DNA from 3 places in the Pararhizobium capsulatum DSM 1112 genome. Region 3 is predicted to be linked to each of the others. Evidence: riboswitches for the same ligand, from Rfam matches in the RefSeq annotation. Region 3 holds a riboswitch; each other region holds the start of a gene.
What was found. A riboswitch is a leader RNA that binds a small molecule or an ion and turns the genes downstream of it on or off. The one in region 3 is predicted to bind S-adenosylmethionine.

Region 1 (4,272 bases), on a different contig from region 3:
GCAGCAGGGTCTCGCCCGGGCGAAGGATGCCTTCAGGGAAATTCGAGTGGTTGACGGCATCCGGCCAGATCTGGGTTTCCAGGCAAAAGCCGGCAAAGGGGCCATATGTCTTGCCTTCAAGCCCCGGCACCGGCACTTTCATCTTGAAGCCGGTGTAAAACTGCACGCCCGGTTCAGTGGTGCGAAGTTCCAATGCGACACCCGAATTGACGCTGCGCACCAGTGCGACGGAGCGCTTCGGACCACGGGCGGGCGAGAGGCAGAAGTTGTGGTCGTAGCCGATCTTGTCGCCTTCCATCTGCCGGCGCATTGAGGTCATGCTGCGCAGATCGAAGGCGGTGCCATCCACCGGGCGGATGTCGCCGGTCGGCACCTGCCGTTCGTCCGTCGGCAGATAGTGGCCGGCGGCAATCATGATGTCGTGGTCGAGCGCATCGGGGCCGCCGTCGAGATTGAAGTAGCTGTGCTGGCAGACATTGGCGATGGTGGCCTTGTCCGTTGTCGATGCGTAGCTGACGCTAAGGACGCCGCCGTCCTTGAGTTCGTAGGTGCAGCGGATGTCGCAGTTGCCGGGATAGCCGGCGCGGCCCTCCGGATCGACGATTTCGAGAACGACGCGATCCGGTGCGTGCTCAACCACGCTCCAGAGCTGCTTGGCGACGCCGTCGCTGCCGCCATGCAGGTGGGTCACACCCTTTTCGTTGCATTCAAGCTGGTAGTCGTTGCCATCGATGCTGAAGCGTCCGCCGCCGATGCGGTTGGCGTTGCGGCCGGGCGTTGCACCGAAATAGGGGGAATGGGCGAGGTAATCCTCAAAGCGCTCGAAGCCGAGCACGAGCGGCGCCGCGTGGCCTTCAAGGCGCAGATCCTGGATCACGGCGCCCCAGGTCAGGATATGGGCCGTCAGGCCGCCACCCTTGATCGTCAGCTGATGGACAGGCTCGCCGGATGGCAGTCGGCCGAATTCTTTATTCAATGCTTCCACGGCCCTGCGTCTCCTCCTGGCACCCGTTTGGCGCAAACTGCGCCATTTCCGAAGGCGCGGCAACCAAAAAGTCATACAATTCATGGCTCATGAACACCCACAACGTTTCCGGGTGTTCATGAGCATCATATCTGCCCTCTGTCGGTTCAGTCGTCGTTGCCGATAGCTGAAAGCTCATAAGGGGTGGTCTGGTAGATGTCGTTGATCCAGTTGCCGAAAAGCAGATGCGCGTGGCTTCGCCAACGGTTCTGCGGCGGCAGGCTTGGATCGTTATGCGGGAAGTAGTTGAACGGCATCTTGATCGGCACGCCGGCATCGACATCACGGAAGTATTCGTCAGACAACGAGGTCGAATCATATTCCACGTGGTTGAAGACGTAGAGCCGGTTGCAGGTTTTCTCATGCACGAAACAGACACCCATTTCGTCCGATTCCATCAGGATTTCCAGGCCGTCGACCTTTTCGATATCGGCGCGGCGAACCTCTGTCCAGCGGGAGACGGGGATCTGGAAGTCATCGGAAAAGCCACTGAGATAGACGGATGACGGATTGAGATTGTGGTGGCGATAGACGCCAAACGCCTTTTCCTTCAAGGCATGTTTCGGCACCTCATGGAAATGATAGATCGCCGCCATCGCACCCCAGCAGATATTGAGCGTCGAGTGCACGTTGGTGTGCGTCCAGTCGAAGATCTGCTTCATCTCCTCCCAATAGGTCACGTCCTCATAATCCAGCAATTCCACAGGCGCGCCGGTGATAATCAGGCCGTCGAACTTGCGCGCCTTCACCTCTTCCCAGGTTTCGTAGAAGGCAAGCAGGTGCTCTTCGGACGTGTTCTTCGCCTTGTGTCCGCCGAGACGGATCAGGGAAAACTCGACCTGCAGTGGCGAGGCGCCGACGAGGCGCGCCATCTGCACTTCGGTCTTGATCTTGTTCGGCATGAGGTTCAGGAGTCCGATCTGCAGAGGGCGGATATCCTGGCGGATAGCCATCGTCTCGGTCATCACCCGCACGCCCTCTTTGGTGAGGGTTTCGAAAGCGGGCAGCGTATCGGGGATCTTGATGGGCATGGTTCTCACTCGACGAACAAGAGCCGGAAAACAAAAAACCGGCAACGAAAAATATCGCAACCGGTCCGCTTCACCCACGGCCCTTTAGCGACTTGTTTAACGTGGCTGCAAGCCGGCCGGCCAAATCACCACGAATGCTTAAATAGCGCTGCTTCCGGGCAAATGCAATGCCCGGAAAAATCGCTGGAGCGGCTTAACCCTCCAGCTCCTCTCGCAGCATTTCCAGTTCCAGCCAGTCCTCTTCCATCTTGGTGACAGAGGCGCGCAGTTTCTCCAGTTCGGCAGCAAGTGTGGAAAACCGGGCCGGATTTTTCGAAAACAGATTGGGGTCGGCCATTTCGGTTTCGCGTTTGGCGATGTCCGCCTCGGCCTTCGCCATTTCCTTCGGCAGGTTTTCGAGTGCGAATTTCTGCTTGAAGGAGAGCTTGCCTCTTGCTGCTTTCGGGGTGTCGGCGGTGGTAGAAGGTGCGGAACGCGCTTTTTCGGCCTTTTCGGCCTTGCGCTTTTCGTCCTGGGCGCCCCTGCGCTGGGCCATCATGTCGGAATAACCGCCGGCATATTCAATCCAGCGGCCGTCCGGTGCATCCGGATTGGCGGGCGCGATCGTTGACGTCACGGTGCGATCGAGGAAGTCACGGTCGTGGCTGACGAGGATCACGGTGCCGGAAAAGCCGGCGACGATTTCCTGCAGGAGATCCAGCGTCTCGATATCGAGGTCGTTGGTCGGTTCGTCGAGGATCAAAAGGTTGGTCGGGCGCGAGAGGATGCGCGCCAGCATCAGCCGGGCGCGCTCGCCACCGGAAAGGTTCTTGATCGGTGTACGCGCCTGCTCAGGCTGGAAGAGAAATTCCTTCATATAACCGGTGACATGGCGCTGCTCGCCGTTGACCAGCAGGTTTTCGCCGCGGCCGTCCGTGAGGTAGTGGGCCAGCGTGTCCTCAAGGTTCAGGTCCTCGCGGCGCTGGTCGAGCGTGGCGATCTCGAGGTTCGTGCCGAGCTTGACCCAACCGCTGTCGGGCTTGATCTGGCCGGTCAGCATCTTCAGGAGCGTCGTCTTGCCGGCGCCGTTCGGGCCGACGAGGCCGATGCAATCGCTGCGATGGACGCGGATCGAGAAGGGCGCGACGATGGTGCGCTCGCCATAGGATTTGGTGATCTGGTCTGCCTCGAGTACCAGTTTACCGGATTCGCGGGCGTCGGAAACCGTCGCCTGGACCGAGCCCTGCGGGCCGCTATGGCCGCGATGTTTGGCACGCAAATCCTGCAACGCGCCAAGGCGGCGCATGTTGCGCTTGCGCCGGGCCGTCACGCCGTAGCGTAGCCAGTGTTCCTCGCGCTCGATTTCCTTGCCGAGCTTGTGCTGTTCGATCTCTTCCTCTTCCAGCACCTTGTCGCGCCAGGCTTCGAAGAAGGCAAATCCCTGATTGAGACGGCGTGACTGGCCGCGATCGAGCCAGACGGTGGAATTGGAGACCTTTTCGAGGAAACGCCGGTCGTGGGAGATGACCACGAGCGCCGAGCGGCTCTTGATCAACTCGCCTTCAAGCCATTCGATCGTCGGCAGGTCGAGATGGTTGGTGGGTTCGTCGAGAAGGAGAATATCGGGCTCCGGCGCCATGACGCGGGCCAAGGCCGCGCGGCGGGCTTCGCCGCCGGAAAGATCGTTGGGACTTTCCTGGCCTGTCAGCCCGAGATGGGAGAGCAGATAGGTCACGCGGTAGGGGTCGTCGCCCGGCCCAAGACCTGCTTCGGCGTAGGCCTGCACAGTCGAATAGCTGGCAAAGTCCGGTGCCTGCTCAAGGTATCGCACGGTGGAGGAGGGATGGCGGAAGACTTCGCCCGATTGCGTTTCGACAAGACCTGCGGCGATCTTCAAGAGCGTCGACTTGCCGGAGCCGTTGCGCCCGACAAGGCAGATCTTGTCGCCCGGCTCGACCTGCAGGGCAGCACCGGCCAAAAGCGGCGTGCCACCGAAGGAGAGGAAGATATCGTCGAGTTTCAGAATGGGTGGCGCCATGGTCAGGCTCCCGTCAGGTCATAGGGGCGGGCAAGAACGACTGCCCTGCCGGAGGAAAGGGTAAAGCGCACCGGCCCTTCAGCGACGTTGGAAATCGTGCGCGAGGAGCCGAAGGGCAGATGGAAATTCGAGAGCGGATACCGCGCGCCTTCGATAGAGAGACCCTCGAGCGTATCGAGGCCGAGAATGGAAAAGAGGCT
Region 2 (4,272 bases), on a different contig from region 3:
GCCACCAGGCCCCAGGCCCATCAGCCCAGTTATAAACTGCTATCCCGGCCGGCGGGTAAGACGTCACGCGAGCGGCAGGCAAAGGCGCGTTTTGAGAGCCTACCGACAGACCGACAACAATCGGCTCATTTTCGGCACCGAGCTGAAACCGACCCGAAAGAAAAGGCAAGGGCGCGCCATGCAATTCTGCCGCAGCATCGGTCAACGCCGGCGCGGAGCGGCTGATTGATCTGAGCTGCATGGTTTTCAGAAAGTTTTGGTGATGGCTGGAAGACATATCGTCCTCCTTTGTTGAGGCGAGGGCATCTGACCCTCAAGCGGCAGCGCCTGTATAATTTGCTGCCGAAGGCGCGACAATGCGCTTCGGTTCAACCTTTAGCAAGCGGTATGTGGGACGGCGTTCACTAGAGCGGGTAGCGGGAATCGAACCCGCGCGATCAGCTTGGGAAGCTGACAAGCTACCATTACATCATACCCGCAACACCTTGAGGTTTCCACCAACAGCGGCTGGCTGTCAAGAGTGATGGGCACTCAGGAACCGTCTGACCCGACACCTATTCCGAGCGAAAATGCTTGGAGAGTTTCAGACCCTGCGCCTGATAGTTGGACGTGCCGAGCAGGCCATAAAGACCCTCCGGGCGCTCCATCATATGCTCATAGACCAGACGGCCGACGATCTGGCCGTGCTCGAGAATGAAGGGAACCTCGTGGCTGCGCACCTCCAGCACGGCGCGGCTTCCCGTCCCACCAGCAGAGGCATGACCGAAACCGGGGTCGAAGAAGCCGGCGTAATGGACGCGGAACTCGCCGACGAGCGGATCGAACGGCGTCATCTCCGCAGCGTAAAGCGGCGGCACGTGGACTGCTTCGCGCGATACGAGGATGTAGAACTCGTCAGGATCGAGGATCAACTCGTCACGACCGCGGCTGTAGAGCGGCTCCCAGAAATCGAAGATCCCATGCTCCGCCTTCTTGTCGACATCGACGACGGCGGTGTGGTGTTTGCCGCGATAGCCGATCAGACCATCGACGCCCGTACCCTTCAGATCGATCGAAAGCGCGATGCCGGCACCCGAGACATTCGGCGTTTCGCTGGCGACAAGAATATCGCTCTCATGCAGCGCCATCACCTCGGTCTCCGTCAACAGCGCATGGCCGATACGGAAGCGGATCTGCGACAGACGCGAGCCACGGCGCACAATGACCGGAAAGGTCCGCGGGCTGATTTCGAGGTAAAGCGGCCCCTTGTAGCCGGCGGGAATCTTGTCGAATTCCTGGGCGCGATCGGTGATGACGCGGGTAAAAATATCCAGACGACCGGTCGAGCTCTTCGGATTGGCCGAGGCAGACATCACGGCCGGCAGATCGAGGCTTTCTATTAGGGGAACGATATAGACACAGCCCGTCTCCAGCACCGCGCCTTCCGAAAGATCGATCACATGAAGTTTCAGCCGGTCGAGCTTGTCGGCGACGAGATGGCCAGGGCCTGGCATGAAGCTGGCGCGCACGCGAAAGGCTTTCGAGCCGAGACGCAGGTCGAGACTGGCGGGCTGGATCTGATCCGTATCGAGCGCGGCCTCGCTTGCAAGCCGCCCCTCGTCGAAGAGAGCGGCGATCGCCCGGTCCGCCAATATTCCTGTTTCGCGCGCCATGAACATTCCATTAGGTTTCCCTTCAGAGAAACCAAACCTGGGGAATTGACGCAAGCCGGGAACGGCAGTATTGCAGCTTTATCCCGTGGTGATTTGGCCGGTCGGCTTGCAGCCACGTTAAATAAGTAGCTAAAAAGGCCGGGTCTCGGACCGGCTTGCTTTTGCGGCCGGTTTTTTTGTTTTGAAAGAGACGAATGATGAGCAAAAACTGGCGCCCGGCAACGCAGCTCGTTCATGGTGGAACCACCCGGTCGAACCACGGCGAAACCTCTGAAGCCATCTTCCTGACCCAAGGCTTCGTGTACGACAGCTCGGAAGCGGCTGAGGCACGCTTCAAGGGCGAGACCGACGGGTTCATCTACGCCCGCTACGGCAGCCCGACCAACGACATGTTCGAAAAGCGCATGTGCATGCTGGAAGGCGCCGAGGACGCCCGCGCCACGGCGTCCGGCATGGCCGCTGTCTCTGCCGCAATCCTCTGCCAGGTCAAGGCCGGTGATCATATCGTCGCGGCTCGCGCCCTCTTCGGCTCCTGCCGCTATGTCGTTGAGACGCTGGCGCCCAGATATGGCGTTGAATGCACGCTGGTCGATGGCCGCGATCTCGCCAACTGGGAAGCTGCCGTTCGCCCGAATACCAAGGTCTTATTCCTGGAAAGCCCGACCAACCCGACGCTCGAAGTCGTCGATATCGAAGGTGTTGCCAAGATCGCCAATGCGATCGGCGCGACGGTCGTCGTCGACAACGTGTTTGCGACACCGCTTTTTCAGAAACCACTGGAACTCGGCGCCCATGTCGTCGTCTATTCGGCCACCAAGCATATCGATGGCCAGGGCCGCTGCCTCGGCGGGGTCGTGTTGTCGAGCAAAGACTGGATCAACGAGAACCTGCACGACTACTTCCGCCACACCGGCCCGGCACTCTCGCCGTTCAACGCCTGGACGCTCCTGAAGGGCATCGAGACGCTGCCGCTGCGCGTTCGCCAGCAGACGGAGAATGCAGCCCGCATCGCCGATTTCCTTGCCGAGCAGCCGCAGATAGCGAAGGTGATCTATCCGGGCCGCAAGGACCATCCGCAGGCTGATATCATCGCGCGCCAGATGACCGGCGGCTCAACGCTCGTCTGCTTCGAGATGAAGGGTGGCAAGGAAGCAGCCTTCGCGCTTCAAAACGCGCTCGATATCACCGTGATTTCCAACAACCTTGGCGACTCCAAGAGCCTGATCACCCATCCGGCAACCACGACGCACAAGAACCTTTCTGACGAGGCGCGCACCGAGCTTGGAATTTCCCCAGGCACAGTCCGCTTCTCCGCTGGCATCGAAGATAGCGCCGATCTGCTTGAAGACTTCGCGCAGGCCTTGCGGTCAGTCAAGGCGTAAGCAGATACAGCTGCTCCTTCGAGGGATTCGTGAAACGCCCGCATTCTTGCGGGCGTTTTCATGTGCGTCTTACCGACGTTCTGCTTTGCCGCGGAACCATTGAGACCAGCTTCTCGTTTGATGAGAGGAGATATTTCAAACAGGAGGCTCACATGCACGTTGTCGGCACACAGGTCATTCCCGAACAGGGTGGCAAGATGGGATTTACGGTTGAATTCGTCGGCGATCATGGCGAGGTCGTATCCGTCACCATGCCCACCGGCGCTGATGATAGTCTCAATCGGCTGAATGCGATCGAAAAGGCCAAATCCGTCCTGATGGACACCGCCAATTCCGGCGGCGACAAGGAAGGTGGCGCAGAAGAAGCCATGAAAGCTCGTCGCAGCGCACGCGCTGCAGGCGATACCGGCACCATGGAGGAGCAACTCGACGAGGGGCTCGAAGGCACTTTTCCAGCCAGCGATCCTGTCTCGATAACGGCCTCGACAATTCCGACGGACCGGACACACTGACCGAACCACCATTGGCATGCGGAAATGAGCTGATTTTACGGTAAGTCCGTTGATCCCGAGCAGAAAGCAGGCATGCTGCATATGCTCGTGGAATTCGAACGCTCCGAGTAATTTTAAGGCCCTTGCCGATCTCGGCGAGGGCCTTTTTGCAATCTTAAGGAAGCCGGGCTTACAGATCCGGGATGTGAGGTATTGCTCAGCGGAGCCGCATCAGAGCGTCGTTGCGGCATTTTCAGGCGTGGCCAGCGGAACGTCGTTTGCCAGCGAATTGTTGGCATATTTTACGACGAGAATACTGAGGATCGATCCAAGCAGGACGATGAAAATCGGGCGCATGTTTAAAACCTTGTTAATCAAGGTGACAACGGTTGGCCCTACCCTAAGGTTCCCCCATCGCGTTCGAGACAAAACCCGGTACGGCACGTTTTGCCACTGCCGGGTTCGCGTCGCGTTTCCTCATTTCGCAGGAATGTAGCGCAGGGTTCCCGCGCGTCGGGGACCTGCCGAGCCCTGGGTATCCATTGGATGATTGATACCGTCATTGACGGGTAGCTCTCCGAAGTCGAAAGGGCTCACTCCCTCAAGACACGCAGCATTGACCCCATAGAAATCCGGGTTGGAGCGCGGTTTGTGGAACGTGTAGATGCCGCATGTCGAGCAAAAATAATGCTCTGCGGCCCTGGTGTTGAACTGGTACCTGGTGAGCGTCTCGCCACCTGCGAGCAC
Region 3 (4,272 bases):
ATTGAGAAGGCCACTGTGCGGCAACTGGCGCAAATGTTGACAGTCGTGATCAGGGCGGACCGTTTTTCGGAGGGAGCACTGGATTCTGCGTTTGAGAGTGGCCTTTTGCCGAGAATACTCAGGCGTGCTTCGGTCCTAGCTGCTGCCCGACAGGCTGGCGGTAGTCGTCATCGAGATGACCCGTCTGGCGGCTCAGACACGTGGACTCCTCCTCCTCCCATAGAAGGAGATAACACGCGGCCCACGGAAATTACCATTCCTCCGTCGCAGAATACCACCCTCCCTGAAGGCAACCTAGTGGGGCGCGATGCTGACCCCGTTGCCCTGCCCTCGCCCGCATCGGCGAGCGACACCCTGGAGGCCGAGGCTATCTGCCGCAAAATTTATGAAGAAACACGCAGCCGGTATGCTGAACTTGCGCCAGGCCTCGGATCGGCGGCATTGGGCTTCCGAATTCTCTATGGGCCGCCCGTAGTTCGCGCGCCCTACATGTTCATCGGGTTTCAGCCCGGGGGGTGGAAGGATGAAAGTTATGAAGGTCAGCATGACAGTTGGCCAGATCAATCATGGCATGCGAATGCGAAGGCGCCATTGGCGAAAAAACTTCAACACGTGTTCGCGATACAGTCGGTCGAGCATACGGGGCTCAATATGATCTTTTTTCGCGCCCCGACTATGGAAGCATGGCATTCTGTCCCGCCGGGGTTAAGGCGCGAACTGGAGAAATTTAGTTTCGAAAGAGTGCAGAGGATTATTGCAGTACTGCGGCCCCAGCACTTGGTCGTGATCGGGCTAGCAACCTTCAAACAGCTCACTAAAACAAAAGGCCAAACCGCCTTGCTCGGGCAGAAAGGCAATCGCCTGGCTGTGGAAGGAGAGTTCGGTGGATACAGGGCATCGGGCATTGTCCATCTGACCGGAGTCCACGTCAGCAAACATGACCTGGAACGACTCAAAGCGTTCTTCAATCAACCAATTTCAACCTGACTCACCGCGCAGGGCGTCAGGCAACCTCCCCTGGCAGTAAGGATCAGCGATACCACCCTAACTAGAGCGAATAGCGGAGAAGGTGCGCATCGAATGAAAAGAACATCTTTGACGCATCCATTGCAGATCGCCGCTGTGTCTGCAGGTCCGACGTTCGGACGTGTGGGCATCACTTTCTGTCCGGGGAAATACGACCGGCAAGCCATGAGCGGCTATTGGGATCGTGATCTGAATATCGATCTCGATGCGATCCGCGACTGGGGAGCCGCCGCGGTCGTTACTTTGGTGGAGCAGAAGGAGTTGGTTCTCCTTCGGGTGGAACACCTTGGCGAAGAGGTCCTTCGCAGAAGAATGCTGTGGTTCCACCTGCCGATTGGCGACGTATTGACGCCGGACGCAGAGTTCGAGCGGCAATGGGACGTTGCCGGTGACCAGATCCGCACTGGTTCGCAGCGGACGCGATGTTGTGGTTCACTGCCGCGGCGGCCTCGGACGGGCCGGTACGATCGGAGCCCGTCTTCTCATCGAACTCGGCATGGAGCCGGCGACCGCGATCAGGCAAGTACGCGCCGTTCGTCCGGGGGCAATCGAGACGTCGGATCAAGAAGACTACGTCCTGGGCATTCGCTCGAAGACCTAACAAGAAGGGGGGAACGGATGATGGATTGGTTCGAACAGCTCACAGGGTTCCCCGAGACTGGCTACCAGGAAACCCGTGCCCGGCTTGAGGTCGTTGACGGCCGATTACGCTCGAAGGTCAATGGTGCCAGCTATGCGGCTGGCAAGCTTGAACTGATTTCCCTCCAAGATCTGCGCGAGAGGGCAGCCTCTCGCCGCGGCTTGCCGGGTCGGCTTCGGACAAGGGTCGTGACCGGCGATGTACGGAGCATGCATCGGGCCCCGGAAAATGCCGGCGCATTGTTTCAAGTTGCGTCACAGTTTAATCTACTTGAAATGACGGGGCCAGAGGTGACGCCCGAGGATGGCGTGACCCGATATCAACACGACCATACCCAAGGGCCGGCTTGCGCGATCGCAGCGGGCGCTGCGACCATTTACCGGAACTACTTCGTTCCAATCGACGGGGGCGAGGGCCAGACCGCCAACAGGCAACTCGACGGGCTCGCTGCCCTTGGCGCGGCATTGAGTGCTGGGACCAAACTTCCCGTCAGCGATCTTTGGACGATGAAGAACGGCTATGCGTTGTGCAGTGAACGGGGCCTCGATGCAGTCACTCGACATCTCCGAAGTCTTGCGCCAGACGAGATCGATACCCTGCGTGGAAAGCTGCGCATCGGGGTACATAGCGGTGTGGAAGCCACTGAAGCCGTTGGACCGAACCGACCACAAGTTTCACAAGCGCTCTGCTCGGCGCTCCCGGTTGCCTACGGCGTACGATCTCCTTTTTGGGAATTGTTCGCGTCACTGGTCCTGGAGGCTGCATACGAGGCTACTTTGTGGGCTGCGGTTCTGAACGCGCACCGCGACGGATCGAAGGTCGTTTTCCTGACGTTTCTCGGCGGAGGCGTTTTCGGCAACTCCGAAAGTTGGATTCACGGCGCCATGCGGCGAGCCTTCAGATTGACGGAGACCTTCGACCTTGACGTGAAGCTTGTAAGTTACGGAACGCCCTCGAAGGAAATTCTAGCGACCGCTGAAGAGTTTCCCTGACGGTCACACGGCCCGACCGCCTGATACTGTCTTCCCTCGACGGGTGTTCGGCCGCCCGCCACACCTTTGCGGATCGTCGTAACATCATGACAGCGGCGAGTGCGGACAGTGCTCAACCAGGGAAGGAGTTCACGCACGGCCCCGAGGTCCGGATTGACAATTCTACCCCGTTGAATATGTTCAGGGCCAGCATCAAGAGCGGGGCGAAAGCCCTCGCCAACCTGCCCGCCCGGGCAAGGTGGTGACCCGCAAGGGGATGTGGCCAGACGGCAACCAAACGGGCTGATCCTGCACCACCGTCCCTTGCCCTCGCTCCTGATGAACCGGAACAGGGAGACGACGATGGCCAAATCCACATTCAAGATCCCCACCAATGCCCCCGACATTCCTCGCGTTGTCAGTTTCTCAGGAAATCGGATTTCCAGGTCGCCCATGCTGGACGGATTGTTCACATCAGAGTCGGCACTTTGCGCTGCTTCCGAGTGATTGAAGAAAGGAACAAGCGAATGGCGAGGATAATGCCCGGACAGAGAGGCTACGATCCGGATTGGGACAGCCCGGAAGCGATCGCGAAGCATATCGTGCGGGGGATCTACAACGTACCCCGGAGGGCGGAAGCCTATCACCGGGAGAAAGCCCGGCTGGAGGCGGAAGACGAGGCGTTCAGAATTGGCACGGCGAGGCCGCTGAACGCGAGGACGAAATCGAAGCCGCCATGGACCAATTAGCTGCCGATTTGTCGAAAAGGACGGGGCGCGGAGAGGAGGACAAGAAAATATAGGCAGGATAAGGCGACGACAGTTGCTCGCGTTGTCAACGGCGGGCGGCTCACCGTCCGATTGCTCTTGTTAGGAGTAGGCGGAGCCCTGATCGGCAGCAAAGAGCAATCAATTGGCGACGATGAGCAAGCTCGCTCGCCGCAGCGAGTCTATCTTACGTTTCTGCCAGACGCGCGCGAAGGCGTGTGGTTTTAGCTGTCAGAAAATGCCACTACCAATTTGAGCCGACTTGAAGGATATCTGTCTTCGGGTGGGGACCCCACACAACCCGTCGAGCCACACAGTCGCAACCTTGGAGACGAGGAGCGACAGATGACGTCGCCGTGAGCGTTTCAAGAATAACCGTTTAGTCAACGAAATGGAAGAATATGAGTTCCAATGAGCAACTGGCCGATGGTTCTAGCGGCACAAATACCTTTCTCTATCTGACAAACGGCGCGCCTGCCACAGGAACAATAGAATCCGTTTTGGACTTCGATGCATTCGGTGTTTATCTAGTTGCTGGTATCGAGTATCATTTCTACCTAAACGGTAATCATTTTCCATCTGGAATATCAAACGAAGATGCGTTTTTCAGATTGTATTCCCCAAGCGGGGAAAACCTTCTAGGAACTTCGGTTACAGTCCCCGTAACTGGAGACACTGTTGAGTCGCTGTTCTACACTCCAAGCACTTCTGGTCTGCACTTCGTCCAGGTTGCTGGCGGAGGTAACGTAGGATCTTACTACCTCCAGAGCGAACTCTCTTACGCATCGGGTGTTCCGGACGACTATTCGGCGAATTGGGCTACGGCACCCTCACTTTCATACAACACGATTGTAACGGGTCAGCTGGA

Region 1: another riboswitch for S-adenosylmethionine. It lies ahead of metA (homoserine O-acetyltransferase MetA); the one in region 3 lies ahead of QO002_RS28685 (hypothetical protein).
Region 2: another riboswitch for S-adenosylmethionine. It lies ahead of QO002_RS04870 (O-succinylhomoserine sulfhydrylase); the one in region 3 lies ahead of QO002_RS28685 (hypothetical protein).

What each region holds. Positions count from the first base shown of each region.
Region 1 is NZ_JAUSVF010000001.1:102,897-107,168, reverse strand. Features, by position in the region: gene QO002_RS00495 (aldose epimerase family protein) at 1-985, opposite strand, end outside; gene metA (homoserine O-acetyltransferase MetA) at 1,132-2,055, opposite strand; SAM riboswitch at 2,120-2,197, opposite strand; gene QO002_RS00485 (ABC-F family ATP-binding cassette domain-containing protein) at 2,249-4,072, opposite strand; gene QO002_RS00480 (thiamine diphosphokinase) at 4,075-4,272, opposite strand, start outside.
Region 2 is NZ_JAUSVF010000001.1:1,027,408-1,031,679, reverse strand. Features, by position in the region: gene QO002_RS04885 (hypothetical protein) at 1-277, opposite strand, end outside; tRNA gene QO002_RS04880 (tRNA-Gly) at 409-479, opposite strand; gene QO002_RS04875 (2'-deoxycytidine 5'-triphosphate deaminase) at 555-1,652, opposite strand; SAM riboswitch at 1,728-1,806, shown strand; gene QO002_RS04870 (O-succinylhomoserine sulfhydrylase) at 1,850-3,034, shown strand; gene QO002_RS04865 (hypothetical protein) at 3,187-3,546, shown strand; gene QO002_RS04860 (hypothetical protein) at 3,757-3,882, opposite strand; gene QO002_RS04855 (GFA family protein) at 4,003-4,272, opposite strand, start outside.
Region 3 is NZ_JAUSVF010000004.1:72,000-76,271, reverse strand. Features, by position in the region: gene QO002_RS28700 (DUF6508 domain-containing protein) at 1-987, shown strand, start outside; gene QO002_RS28695 (phosphatase domain-containing protein) at 1,415-1,627, shown strand; gene QO002_RS28690 (hypothetical protein) at 1,645-2,658, shown strand; SAM-I-IV-variant riboswitch at 2,843-2,945, shown strand; gene QO002_RS28685 (hypothetical protein) at 3,177-3,386, shown strand; gene QO002_RS28680 (calcium-binding protein) at 3,806-4,272, shown strand, end outside.